DNA from 2 places in the Faecalicoccus sp. LCP19S3_E2 genome. Region 1 is predicted to be linked to the other one. Evidence: a T-box and tRNA genes for the amino acid it is inferred to sense, from the RefSeq annotation. Region 1 holds a T-box; the other holds one or more tRNA genes.
The links. A T-box is a leader RNA that pairs with one kind of tRNA and senses whether it is charged. The one in region 1 lies ahead of lysS (lysine--tRNA ligase), so its partner is inferred to be a tRNA-Lys.
Positions count from the first base shown of each region.

Region 1 (7,143 bases):
TCCATTCTTTGTCAAAGGCATGGATTCAAGAAGAAAAAGCCGAGTAGGCACCATGTAAGCCGGTAAATCCTTTTTTAAACAAGTTACAAAGTCTTCCTTGGAGAGGGTACCGGTATAAAACCCATACAACCGATGTTTTACATCATCGAAAAGACAGATGCACTGTTCAATTCCTTCTATGCGAAGCGCCCTTTTTTCTATTTCTTCCAATTCAATTCGATGCCCCAGATACTTGATCTGATAATCCTTTCGACCTTTGAAATAATATTCACCGGATGCATCTCGATATGCCAGATCACCGGTGCGATAAATTCTTTCCTCATAAGCCTTTTGAAGCGGATTGGAGGTAAAGTGAGCCTGTGTTTGTACTTCATTTCGATAATAGCCCAACGCTAAGCCTCTTCCTTTTACACACAGCTCCCCGGTCTGATTTGGTTCTATAATTTCATGATCTTGCTCATCCAATAAAAACACACCTTTGTTTTCAAAAGCCTGTCCGATCGGAATTCCCTGCTCATAAGCACGATTTGGATCTAAAATATGATAGGTACAGTTACAAGTAATCTCCGTTGGTCCATACAAATTTACAAATAGTGCATCGGGCAAGGCTTTCTTCCATGATTGATAATGTTTTAGCGGCATGACCTCTCCACTAAACAGGATCTTTCGTACCGTATGGGGAACTTTATAATCCAAGCCATGGAAAGCACAGATCAGACTTAAAGCCGATACTGCCCATACCATCGTTGTAACTTCTTTATCACAAAGATAATCAATCAAAGCGGTTGGCTTGGAAAAGTAGGCTCTTGGTATGATGACCAAAGTAGCGCCGGTATATAGACAGGAATAAATATCTTTTACAGATACATCAAAGTCAAAAGGTGCCTGATTTCCAAAACGCTCATCCTCCTGTATTGAAAACGTCTTAACAAAGGATTCGATAAAATCAATCACCGATCCATGCGAAATCAATACGCCTTTAGGAACGCCGGTAGAGCCGGAAGTAAAATTCACATATAAAGGATCCGTATCGATCGTATTCTGCATCAACGTCTGAATCGATGATTCCTCTACATCAGTAGAAAGAATCGTTTCTAAGACAACGATCTTGGCTCCTTTAAAAACAAGCTTTGCCTTTTCTTCATAGGAAGCCGTTGTCAAGACGATCCTTGCCTGCAATACACTTTGTATCTGCTCTAAACGAGATTCCGGAAATTCCGGATTCAATAAAGAATAAAAGTTTTGTGCATAGGCACTTCCAAAGAAAGCATATAATGCCATAATACCTTTATCCATAAATACGATAACCGGTTCCTGTTGTATAGAATTCTGTATCAAATAACTTGCGACAGCTTTCGAATACCTTTGCAGTTGTGTATAAGTGCAATGTTTTTCTTCTTCGATCACTGCAATCTTATCCGGATATTGTCTGGCTGATCTTTCCAGCATCAACAAAACATGATTCATTCAATCACCCCTTTGTATCATCATATAGGTGGTTTCTTTACAGATACTGTAGAAAATATTAATTTTTCTTAATGTTTGTCAAAAGAAAAACATCTTTCATCAAAGAAATCTAAAAAACATCCAGCTTACTTTCTCAATTGTTATGTACAAAGAGATGCATTGATGTACATTGTCTTTTTTCGTATGTTTTGTTATGATACGAGGCAACGAGGAAAATCTATGAATAAAAACATTACAGTCACAATGATAAGTATTGGATGTATCTTCTTATGTATCGGCACCTTTTGGGATTTGGAAATTAACACTCTATTCTACGACCCCCAAAATAGGATCGGCATCTTTTTGCAGGAAGGCTGGCCCCTTTTGCTCAAATTGATATTAACGCTTTGTTTTGCGTTGCTGATAGATCAAAATCATCCTTTCTTTTCTATACCTTTGTTCATCTGTGGACTTCTCTTTTCACAGAATGTTATCACTTTAACAGAGTCTTCCTGGTTTAGCTTCATATCCATTGGAGCCATATTAACCCCTTTAGTAGTAAGCATCTTTATCTGTTACAAATTAACAACAGAACAAAAAAATAAACTTCGGCCTTATATCATAAACTATTTACAATTATTCTTTACGGTTTTAATCGTAATCACGCTCTTTAAAGTTTTATGGGGTAGGATCCGATTTAGAGATATGCAACAAGCTTCTCAGTTTTGTGTTTGGTATCTTCCCTGCCACAAAGGTGGTTTTTCTTTCCCCAGCGGCCATACAAGTTCTTTTGCCTGTTCTTTACTCTATTTATTATCAACGCCACTTGTACAAAAACATAAGCTGTCGCTCAGTATCATCGTATGCACAAGTATCTTTTTGATGATGGCTTCCAGAATCGTCATGGGCGCTCATTTTTTAAGCGATACGGCTGCCGGCATGATGATTGCCCTTGTCATCTGGGCATTCTATGATAGACGATGGAAAAACAAAATAAGTAAACAAAAACACCAGTAGGATACAAAGTTACTCCTATTGGTGTTTGTTAATAACAGATTATGCAAATCTGTAAATACAAAATATTTATTGATTGAAAACACTTTGATTATGGCAAATACAAAACTACCTACTTTTCCAATGATCTAAAATTTCGCGTTTCTCTTATTAAACCAACATGTAAAAACGCCCAAAGTTCACTCTGAGCGTTCTTATCATTTCTTTGTGAGATTCTTTGATTTAGTATAATTTAGCCCCTGCCGGAATCGCATCATCCAACACTAACAAATTCAAGCGTTCTTCACCAGCTTCGTTATGTACGGCCGATATGATCATACCACAGGAATCAATTCCCATCATTTTACGTGGTGGAAGATTAGTGATTGCCACTAAAGTCTTGCCTACCAATTCTTCCGGTTCATAGTAATCATGAATACCACTTAAAATCGTTCTGTCTTCTTCGGTTCCATCATCTAAGATAAACTCTAATAATTTTTTACTCTTTGGAACCGCGCGGCATTCTTTGACTTTTACGGCTCTGAAATCTGATTTCGAGAACGTTTCAAAATCAACAAAATCTTTAAACAACGGTTCAATTTCCACTTTGGAATAATCGATGGTTGGTTTCTTGTTGACTATGCTTTTTACATCTGCAGAAGTTGATGACACAGCTTCCTGCGATTTCTTTTCTAACTTGGCACCCTTGGATTCTCCTGTTAACTTCATATGCGGGAACAATAACACTTCACGAATGGTTCTCTGGTCTGTCAACAACATCACAAAACGGTCAATTCCTAAGCCTACACCACCTGTCGGAGGCATACCATACTCCAAAGCTTCTACATAATCTACATCCATCTCATTGGCTTCTTCATCTCCTAAATCACGAAGTTCCAACTGTTTTTCAAATCGTTCTCTTTGATCGATCGGATCATTTAATTCCGAGAACGCATTGGCGTATTCATGACCACAGATAAACAGTTCATAACGATCTGTAAATCGAGGATCTTCATTGTTTTTCTTAGCCAGTGGAGAAATTTCAATTGGATATTCATAGACAAACGTTGGCTGCACGATCGTTTCTTCTACATATTTGTCAAAGAACAGCTGAATGATATGTCCAATCGAGTTATGAATTTTTTCCACTTCAATATCGTGTTCTTTTGCCAGCTGGCAAGCTTCTTCATAACTTGTGACCTGTTTAAAATCGATACCTGTTTTTTCTTTGATCGCATCACACATTGTTATACGCTTAAATGGCGCTTTCAAAGAAATCTCTTGTCCCTGATACGTAATTTCAGTTGTTCCTAAAACTTTATTAGCTACATGATCAAACAAACCTTCAATCAGATCCATCATGCCATGCAGATCACTGTAAGCAACATAAGCTTCTACGGTTGTAAATTCCGGGTTATGTGTGGCATCCATTCCTTCATTACGGAACAAACGTCCAATTTCATAAACACCTTCCAAACCACCAACGATTAGACGTTTTAAAGGAAGTTCCGTTGCGATACGTAAATAGAAAGGCATGTTCAAAGTATTGTGATGCGTAACAAACGGACGAGCCGCTGCCCCACCTAAAATCGGCTGTAATACCGGTGTTTCTACTTCCATCAATCCCTGTCCATCCAAGTATTCCTGTACCGCACGAATGATTTTCGGTCTTGTGATGGCAATATGTTTAGCCTCCGGATTCATGATCAAATCCACATACCGACGACGGAAACGTTCTTCTACATCCGTCAATCCATGATATTTTTCCGGTAATGGACGTAAAGCCTTCGATAAATGCGTATAAACCTGTGCACGAACGGATAACTGTCCATGATCGGTTTTCATGATCGTACCTTCGATACCAACAATATCTCCTAAATCGTTTTTCTTGAAGATCTCATATTGTTCTTCGCCGACAACATCTTTACGAACATAGATCTGAATTTGTCCATCTACATCCTGAATGTGCATGAATCCGGCTTTTCCCTGACGACGTTTTGTCATAATACGTCCGGCAATCTTTACATGAACATCCAGTTCCTGCAATTCTTCTTTTGTCTTATCCTCATACTGTGCAATGATTTTTCCGGAAGTTGTCGTTCTTTTATACGCAGAGCCAAATGGGTCAATTCCCATATCCTTCAAATCTTGCATCTTCTGGCGACGTACTCGTTCTTGTTCTGTTAATTTTTGTTGTGCCATATTGTTCTCCTTTTCTCTACAAAATAAAAAAGCATCCATCCAAGGGACGAATGCTCGTGTTACCACCCTAATTCATTTTTCAAATCACTTTGAAAAATCTCTGCCACTGTCTATGAACAGTGCTTCCTTTAATGCAGGAAATACATGCAGCTCCAAGGTTTTATTCCTTTAAGTCCTGTGCTTTTTTTCACCATCCAAAAGCTCTCTGAAACATTTTCTTAAAGTACTCGTCCTCTTCTTAGCCTTTACGGGTTGTATCGTACTAAACGAATGTATTTTTGTCAACGTATTTCCTTTATATTTTTTTTGGTCAATCTAATGTTTTTATTTAAAATCAGTCTATCTTTCAGTTTTATGTCTGCTACTGATTCAGACATTCGATAATTTGTATACTTTAGAGTATACTACTTACGAGTATACAAATTAAAAAGACCCTCGCAAGCCTTTTTACAAACATGCCTCCAACTGTTCTAAAGTGATAGGCCCCGGGCGAAGGATCTTTAACTTTTCCTGTGTACAATCTACGATCGTGCTGGCCTGTAATGCTCTACATGTGCCTAATACAATTCCATCAATATCAGGAAGCTGTTCAAACACATCATCGCTGGTCAATGCGGTCTTAGCTCCGGATTGATTGGCACTGGTTACCAACAAGGGAGTATTTAATACATCGATTACCTTTAAGATAAAAGGTTCATCCGGAATACGGATTGCTATCGTTTCCAACCCATTGGTATATTCTGCAGGAACCTCTTCTTTGACTCTTAACACCAGTGTCAAAGCCCCCGGCAAAAAATGCTCTGCGATCTTTTTAACTCTTTTGTCAACTACAGCTACTTGTTCCATATGCTCTATGGAAGATACCATCATCGGAATCGGTTTGGTTTCCGGTCTGTGCTTTGCGTTTTTCAGTCGCTGCAAATCCTTTAAATCTCCATACATCACGCCCACTCCATAAACTGTATCTGTCGGCAAGGCAATAATTTTGTGATTCTGCAGTGCATCGGCAACCGCATTTATTTCTTCTTTACTATACGTTTTCATAGCTCTATTATAGGTTTATGTTAAAATAGATACAAGAGAAAGGATGGTTTCATGTTTGAACATACGATTTGTGCCATTTCTACCGCTTTACAGGATGGCGCTATTTCTATTATCCGAATCAGCGGAGAACAAGCCATACCCATCACAAATAAAATTTTTACCAAAGATCTAAGCGATGTACCAAGCCATACCATCCATTACGGAAATATCTTAGATGAAGCCGGCAAACCAGTGGATGAAGTCCTTGTTTCTGTTTTTCGGGCCCCTAAAACTTATACACGCGAAGATATCGTAGAAATCAACTGCCATGGTGGCGTGTTTATTACACGAAAGGTTTTATCGATCGTTTTAAGCCAGGGAGCTGTATTAGCTAAACCCGGAGAATTCACTCAACGCGCCTTTTATCATGGAAGGATCGACCTGTCACAGGCAGAAGCTGTGCAAGATATGATTGATGCCAGCAACGATACGGCTGCCAGTTTGGCCATCCAGGGCATCCGAGGAAGTGTAAAAAAATTGCTTCAACCTCTTATTGACGAGCTATTAGACATTATTGCACAAATCGAAGTCAACATTGATTATCCGGAATATGAAGATATCAAACAACTGACTACACAGGAACTTTTACCTAAAACCAACGACTGGCTTAGTAAAATCGATCAAATATTAAAACGCGTTCAAACCGGACAGTTATTAAAAAAGGGAATTGATACAGTGATCATCGGACGGCCAAACGTGGGTAAAAGTTCTCTACTCAATGCTTTGTTGGAAGAAGATAAAGCCATTGTAACTGATATCGCCGGCACGACCCGAGATATAGTAGAAGGACAGATTCATATCGGTTCCGTGCAGTTAAACTTAATCGACACAGCCGGAATTCGTAAAGCAAGCGATAAGATTGAACAGATTGGTATTGAAAAAAGCCAGCAGATGTTACAGAAGGCACAGCTTGTTTTACTTGTTTTAGATGGAAGCAGTCCTTTAACAAAAGAAGATCAAATTCTCTTAGAACAAACAAAGGATAAACGACGTCTCATCCTTTTTAATAAAGAAGACCTGCAACATCAAGATAAAGAGGGAATTTGGATCTCTGCCAAAAATCATCAAATACAACCTCTTCTAGATGCTTTAGAGAACATGTATAAACAAGATCTTCTCAAGGAAGAACCTGTTTTATCGAACGAACGACAAATTGGTTTATTAAACCTTGCCAAACAAGATATGCTTCGCGCAAAGCAGGCAATGGAAATGATGATGGAACCCGATCTTGTGGAAATAGATATTCAGGAAGCACATAACCATTTAAAAGAAATTCTTGGAGAAGTCTATAGAGAAGATTTACTAGATACGTTATTTTCAAAATTCTGTTTAGGAAAGTAGGTGCATAATGGAAACTTTAATTGAACAACTGCACGAATGGCTGATTCAGATTGCCTATTTGACCGTTTATTTTTTAGA
Region 1 is NZ_JBQKEP010000008.1:27,765-34,907, forward strand. It holds gene ACTQX6_RS08400 (amino acid adenylation domain-containing protein) at 1-1,467, opposite strand, end outside; gene ACTQX6_RS08405 (phosphatase PAP2 family protein) at 1,711-2,463, shown strand; gene lysS (lysine--tRNA ligase) at 2,683-4,641, opposite strand; T-box leader at 4,681-4,890, opposite strand; gene ACTQX6_RS08415 (L-threonylcarbamoyladenylate synthase) at 5,089-5,685, opposite strand; gene mnmE (tRNA uridine-5-carboxymethylaminomethyl(34) synthesis GTPase MnmE) at 5,737-7,065, shown strand; gene ACTQX6_RS08425 (DUF1622 domain-containing protein) at 7,073-7,143, shown strand, end outside.

Region 2 (7,143 bases), on a different contig from region 1:
TTGGTGAAATGGGATTTATGGGACTTCCTTATCCCGCAGAGTATGGCGGAGGCGGAAAAGACGTCTTGAGCTATGCGATCGCAGTTGAGGAATTATCTCGAGTGGATGGCGGAACCGGCGTTATTTTATCCGCGCATGTATCGCTAGGGACTTTCCCGATTGCTCATTTTGGAAATGAGGAACAAAAGAAGAAATATTTGGTACCGTTGGCAAAAGGAGAAAAGCTGGCTGCCTTTGGATTGACCGAACCCAATGCCGGTAGTGATGCTTCCGGAACAGAGACTACGGCCGAATGGAATGGGGATGGCTATATTTTAAATGGAAATAAGATCTTTATTACCAATGCGCCGAAAGCCGATGTCTATGTTGTCTTTGCGGTAACCGATAAAGATAAAGGAACGCATGGTATCAGTGCCTTTATTGTGGAAAAAGGATGGGATGGTTTTACCTTTGGGGATCATTATGACAAATTAGGTATCCGTTCCTCTTCTACAGCTGAGCTTCGATTTAATAATGTTTTTGTACCGAAAGAAAATTTACTGGGAAAAGAAGGCGAAGGCTTCAAGATTGCCATGATGACATTAGATGGCGGTCGTATCGGTATTGCGGCCCAGGCATTAGGAATTGCCCAGGGAGCTTATGAAGCCGCTGTTGAATATGCTAAAGAACGTGTACAGTTTGGACGTCCTATCGCCAGCCAGCAGGCCATTTCCTTTAAAATCGCCGATATGGCAACCAAGATTCGTTGTGCCCGATTCTTAGTGTACAGTGCTGCCGAATTAAAAGAAGCGCATGAGCCTTATGGAAAAGAAAGCGCAATGGCCAAGATGTATGCTTCCGATATTGCCTTAGAAGTTGTGAATGATGCCGTTCAGATTTTTGGTGGTACCGGATATCTGAAAGGTATGGATGTAGAACGTATGTATCGTGATGCCAAGATCACGACCATCTATGAGGGTACGAATGAAATTCAGCGCATCGTTATCGCATCCCATATCTTGCCGCGAAAAAAAGATAAGAAAAAAGCACGTGCAGCCCTAAAAGCCAATGTAGGCATTACCGGCGTAAGAAAGAATCAGATTTTTGAAGGAACACCACAGGAACAAGTCGATCAGCTGGTAGCGGCTTTAAAGAAAGATGGATATGATTTTACACAAGGTATAGCGATCGATACACCAATCGTTGATGCCGAACGTGTTGTCAGTGCCGGTAAAGGTATCGGACCTAAAGAAAATATGAAATTGATTGAAGACCTTGCGAAAAATGCAGGAGCTGCCATCGGCTCCAGCCGTCCGGTTGCCGAAAGTCTTCGCTATCTGCCATTAGAACGATATGTAGGTATGTCCGGTCAAAAATTCCACGGCAACCTTTATATCGCCTGTGGTATTTCCGGGGCTTCTCAGCATTTAAAGGGTATTGTGGATGCGACAACGATCGTTGCGATCAATACGGATCCAAAAGCGCACATCTTTAAGAATGCCGATTATGGCATCGTAGGTGATGTAGAAGTCATCTTGCCACTGTTATCCAAAGCTCTGGATACCGGAGAAAAGAAACCGGCTCCACCTATGGTTAAAATGAGACGTCCGTTCTTTAAGAAGAGCGCACCGGAATACAAGCGCTACGTATGTTTGGGCTGTGGTCATGAATATGATCAGGCTTATGGAGATCCGGAAGGTGGTATTGATCCGGGTACACCATTCAACAAGCTTCCGGAAGATTGGATTTGTCCAAAATGCGGCGAAGGAAAAGAAAGCTATATCGAAGAGGAGTAGGAGTCATATATGTATAATGTAAGAAAAATTGTAGATGATTTATATTGGGTTGGAGGAAGCGACCATCGTTTGGAATTGTTTGAAAACATTCATCCGATTCCGGATGGCGTATCCTATAACGCCTATGTCTTATTAGATGAAAAAACAGTTTTATTTGATACTGTGGACTGGTCGATTTGCCGTCAGTTTTTGGAAAATTTGGAGCATGTATTAAACGGTAGAGATTTGGATTATGTGATCATTAACCATATGGAACCAGATCATGCTGCCAGCATGGAAGAAGTTTTGTTACGCTATCCAAATGCCAAAGTTATTTCTACTGAAAAATCCATTATGATGATGTATCAGTTTGGTTTTAATGTAGAAGGAAGAACCGAAACGGTAGCTGAAGGGGACAGCCGCTGCTTTGGAAAGCATACAATTGCCTTTGTCGATGCCCAAATGGTGCATTGGCCGGAAGCCATGGTTAGTTATGATACCAGCAATGGTGTTCTATTTTCAGCTGATGCCTTTGGAAGCTTTAAAGCTTTAGATGGAAAGTTGTTTGCCGATGAAGTTAATTTTGATCGTGACTGGATCGATGAAGCAAGACGCTATCTCACTAACATTGTTGGGAAATATGGACCGGAAGTCATGCATCTGTTAAAGAAGGCGGGAACTTTAGATATCAAAGTGATTTGTCCATTACACGGACCGGTATGGAGAAAACCGGAAGATATTCAGTATATTTTAGGAAAATATATCAAATGGGCTACATACGAACCAGAGGAAAAAGGTGTTTTGATTGTCTATGCCTCCATGTATGGAAATACAGAATCGGCAGCACAGGTGCTTGCAACAAAGCTTGTGGAAAAAGGAATGACCAATGTTCGAGTTTATGATGTTTCAAAAACACACGTTTCTTATTTAGTTTCCGAAGCCTTTAAGTATTCACACATTGTGTTTGCCAGTGTAACGTATAACTTACAGATTTATCCTGTCATGAAAGAATTCCTGGAACACTTGGCTATGTTGAATCTACAGAATCGCATTTGCGGTATTATCGAAAATGGTTCATGGGCCCCTCAATCCGGTTCATTGATTCGTGAGTTCCTAGATGATGAAATGAAGCAGATGAGCATTATCAATAGCGAATTAAGTATTATCAGCTCATTACAAGAAAAAGATCAAAGGGATATGGATTTATTTGTCGATAGCCTTTTAGATACGATGAATGAAGAGTAAAGAAAACCTGTCAGAACAGTAATCCATACGGAAAAGAGGTTGTGTACGGATGCAATCTCTTTTCTTTTTAAGAAAAACACATCCGTTTACCATGGAAAAAGGAGAGGAAAATGGGATTGTTTAGTTTATTTGGAGGGAATTCACAAGGAACTGTGCTTGATCGTGAAAAAAGTGATGAAAATAAAAAACGCATGCGAGAAATTTTTGATGCGAAAGTAGAAAATGATTCACAATATCATATTGTTTATGCGTACTCAGAAGATATCCGGGGTGCCAATTTTGCGGTCCTACGCACCGTTTCCTATCAATACCGAAGTTTTATTCTCGGGTATAGAGACAGTGATTTGAGTCTAGTCTTACTGGAAATCAGTCCTGACTTACAACAGAGTGGAGACGCGCTTTGTTATCGAGCACAAGATATGAAGAAAACAAATTTCAATAAAATGGTCAATTCCTATTATCTGCAATATGGCAGTGCTTTTAAAAAAGAGTTCTTTCATATTTTTGTCCCTAAGACCATTGATGATATTTTGAATCTGGATTGGTATGACGAAGAAATGTTTCCCTATATCGATCAAAGAGAAGAACATAGTGGATGGACTTCCTTTTGGAATCAATTTTGTCAATAAATGAGTAAATGATATGAACATGCTGCCAAATTATATCTTGGCATTTATCCTTTTTGTCTTTTTGATCTATAGTGGTATCCACATACAAAAGACTAAGATACAAAACACATTTCTTTATGGACTAGCCATTCTGATTACTCTGTTGTTATTGGGCATGTCACTGTATGGGATTTTCCATTCTATGCCTTTAGGACAGGTCCAATCGATCCTGGAGAATCATTTTTCATAAAAAGAAACTTTAAAATCAGTCAATCAAAACGGAAGAAACCCCAATGTTTAGCTGTCAAACCAAGGTATTTACTTTCACAATAGGTTGACTGTTTTCTATTATTGAAGATTAATGATCCAATGGTTGCCATGTGATCACGGTAATTCGGACATCTTATTCACGACATAAAAAAAGGTCCTTTCTACAAAGGACTTTCAGACAAATGGTGGACCCCTGGGGATTCGAACCCCAGACCCACTGATTAAGAGTCAGTTGCTCTGCCAGCTGAGCTAGGGGTCCCTGTTAAAGCTTATTTATGATAGCACACTTGATGTAGATATGCAAGGAAAAAATATGCGTTCGAGGGGTGCTTTATTCTTTTACAAACCAGAAAGTATGATAGAATCAAATGGAAAACCATTCAAAAAAAGAGGTGATTTTTCATGGACGTATCCGCCAAAGAACTTTTCAAGGCAGTGGGACATAACCTTCTACAAAATAAATGGCTGTTTCTGTCACAAGGGGCGCTTTTGCAACTGGTGCTGTTGCTGTTGGGGACGGCACTGGTGCAGTTTGGTTTTCGCTTGATTCTCGTTATCAGCGGACAACCAAATCTATCACTCTATACATTCAAAGCGATTCTGTTCGATCCTTTGGGTCTGGCAGGTGTTTTGATTTTTGTGACTATCGTTGCTTTTCTTCTTTTTTTTGAATATGCGATTTTAACATTTTTAGTGGCTGGCAGTTATCAAAATCAGAAGCTCACCTGGAAAAATATATGCATTCTTACCGCAAAGAGAATCCGGAAATTAAATTGGAAACAAATTCCCTTTTTCCTACTTTATTTTCTTTCGATGGTACCGGCTGCCAATCTAGATATGGGCTCTTTTTTAACGGATCGTCTCTATATCCCTCATTTTATCACCGGGGAATTGATGAAAACGACAACGGGTCTTTGGGGTATGATGATTCTTTGGCTGGTATTGATCTATGTCAATTTTCGCCTTTTATTCACACTGCCTTTAACGATGGTGAATGAACAGTCTATCGTGGCGAATATACGAAAAAGTTGGGCAATGACCAAAAAAGGCAAACATACGTTCGTGTTTTCCTGGCTGGCTTTGGAATCTATACTCGCCATTCTTACAATCTGTATGCTTTTATTTTTCTTATTCCTAGGAGGGGTGCTGGATACTTCTGGACAAAGTATCGTGGTAGAAACAGTTTTATTTACAATTTTTAAAACATTGATGTTTTATCAAACTTTTTTGACAAAGTTGATCATCCTTTCCAGCATTTTGTATGTATTAAAAAAAGAGAATGAAATACAAGTGGTTTGCCAAATGCCGGAAGGACATAGAAAGAATACTTTGGGTATCGTACTGATTTTGACCATGTTTACCTTGTTTCTGGGCGTGTATAATAGTGTTCGCCTATATACCGCCAGCTTAAATCCCCATCAGCTGGTTATTGCTCATCGGGGATTCAATGCCGTGGAAAACTCAATACAAGGCTTACAAAATGCGGCAAAGGTTCATGCGGACTATGTTGAATTGGATGTACAGATGACAAAAGATGGAAAATTCGTTGTTGTACATGATTATGATTTAAAACGGTTGGCTAACATTCAGCAACGAGTCAAAGAACGAAATTTTCAAGAGGTCAAAGGGCTGCCGATCAGTCAGGGAAATCAAAAAGCGGTCATTCCATCCCTAAACGAGTTTGTACAAAAAGCGCAGGAGCTGGATATGGCACTTTTAATTGAATTAAAACCGGATGGTCAAGACCCGCAATTCTTTGTGCAAAAGTTTCTTGAAGAATGGGACAGTTGGTCCAATACGTCTGCCTATAAAGTGATGTCTCTAGATAAAGATGTCATGCAGTGTTTAAAACAAGAGCGACCTTCCATTTGCTCCGGCTATGTCATTCCGATTCAGTTTGGATATTTTGAGGGATTTCATATGGACTTTTATGTCATCGAAGATTTCTCTTACAATGAGACTTTGGTACAGGAAGCACATGAAGATCAGGCAGAATTATTTGTATGGACAATCAATGAAGAGAGCCAAATGGAGCGGTATGCGCAAAGTGATGCGGATGGCATCATCACAGATTACCCGGATCAAATGCAAAATGTGAAGAAAAATATCCAAAAATACGATACGTACCTAGATCGAGTGCTTCGATTGATCACGGATACAAAATAGGAGGAAGATATGGAAAAAGAAAAAGTATTTCAAATGTCATTTCGAAAGATCTATGATTGTCTTGTCGCAAAAGCAGAAAGAAAGAATCGAACACAATCGGAAGTGAATCAAATCCTTCAATGGGTGACCGGCTATGATGAACGAACGCTGCAAGAACACTTGTCTTCCCAGACGACGTATCGTCAGTTTTTAGAACAAGCGCCTCATATGAATCCGAATCGAAATAAAGTCAAAGGGGTCATTTGTAAAGTTCGAATTGAAGAAATCGACGATCCGATGATGAAAGACATCCGTATCATCGATAAGATGGTGGATGAATTGGCAAAAGGGAAATCTCTGGAAGTGATTTTAAGAAAGTAGTGTGAAAATATGACCATAGAAAAGCCCAAAACATTTCAAGAATATTTCAAGAATATATAGAAAGGCAAGATGAAACGAAAAAAGAGTATTTATACCAAATGGAGGCTCTTTTAAAAGAAGTACTGCCGGATGCCAAGGAAAAGATTTCCTGGGGTATGCCTACATTTTATATGGAGAAAAACATCATTCATTTTGCAGCTTTTAAAACACATATAGGAATATATCCGGGTGCCAAAGCCATTGAGGTTTTCAAAGAGGACCTTCAAGAATATTCTACATCCAAAGGAGCAATTCGTATTCCTTACCAAGATCCATTACCAAAAAAATTGATCCAAATGATTGCACTTTGGTGTTATACAAATAGGAAAAAAGAGAAGTAATCGTCTTAAAAATGCGATTTTCTCTTTACAAATACGCTAGTACTTGCTATTATTTATGAGCGGAAATGGAAAGCTAGAAGTACCTCTTCTCACCTGATGTATGAAATACATAGGTTCACAGCCAGTTCATAAAATGGATTTGTTGTTGTGTATAGAATGGGTACGTTTATGTGCCCATTTTTTATGAAAAGGTAGGTGTCGAATATCAATAACAGAAAAGTTGCCCCAAATAACGTAAACGATGATTTGTTTAACGAAAAGATCCCATTCAGAGAAGTTCTGGTCATCAATGCCAATGGAGATCAGTTGGGTGTCATGTCAAAAAGAGAAGCATTGGACATCGCATACAGTCAGAATCTT
Region 2 is NZ_JBQKEP010000019.1:1,998-9,140, reverse strand. It holds gene ACTQX6_RS11680 (acyl-CoA dehydrogenase family protein) at 1-1,775, shown strand, start outside; gene ACTQX6_RS11675 (FprA family A-type flavoprotein) at 1,785-2,999, shown strand; gene ACTQX6_RS11670 (hypothetical protein) at 3,110-3,628, shown strand; gene ACTQX6_RS11665 (hypothetical protein) at 3,648-3,857, shown strand; tRNA gene ACTQX6_RS11660 (tRNA-Lys) at 4,061-4,136, opposite strand; gene ACTQX6_RS11655 (glycerophosphodiester phosphodiesterase) at 4,280-6,043, shown strand; gene ACTQX6_RS11650 (DUF2200 domain-containing protein) at 6,053-6,403, shown strand; gene ACTQX6_RS11645 (iron chaperone) at 6,436-6,783, shown strand; gene infC (translation initiation factor IF-3) at 6,979-7,143, shown strand, end outside.
Region 2: it has a tRNA-Lys gene. The T-box ahead of lysS (lysine--tRNA ligase) is inferred to sense a tRNA for this amino acid. The anticodon was not compared.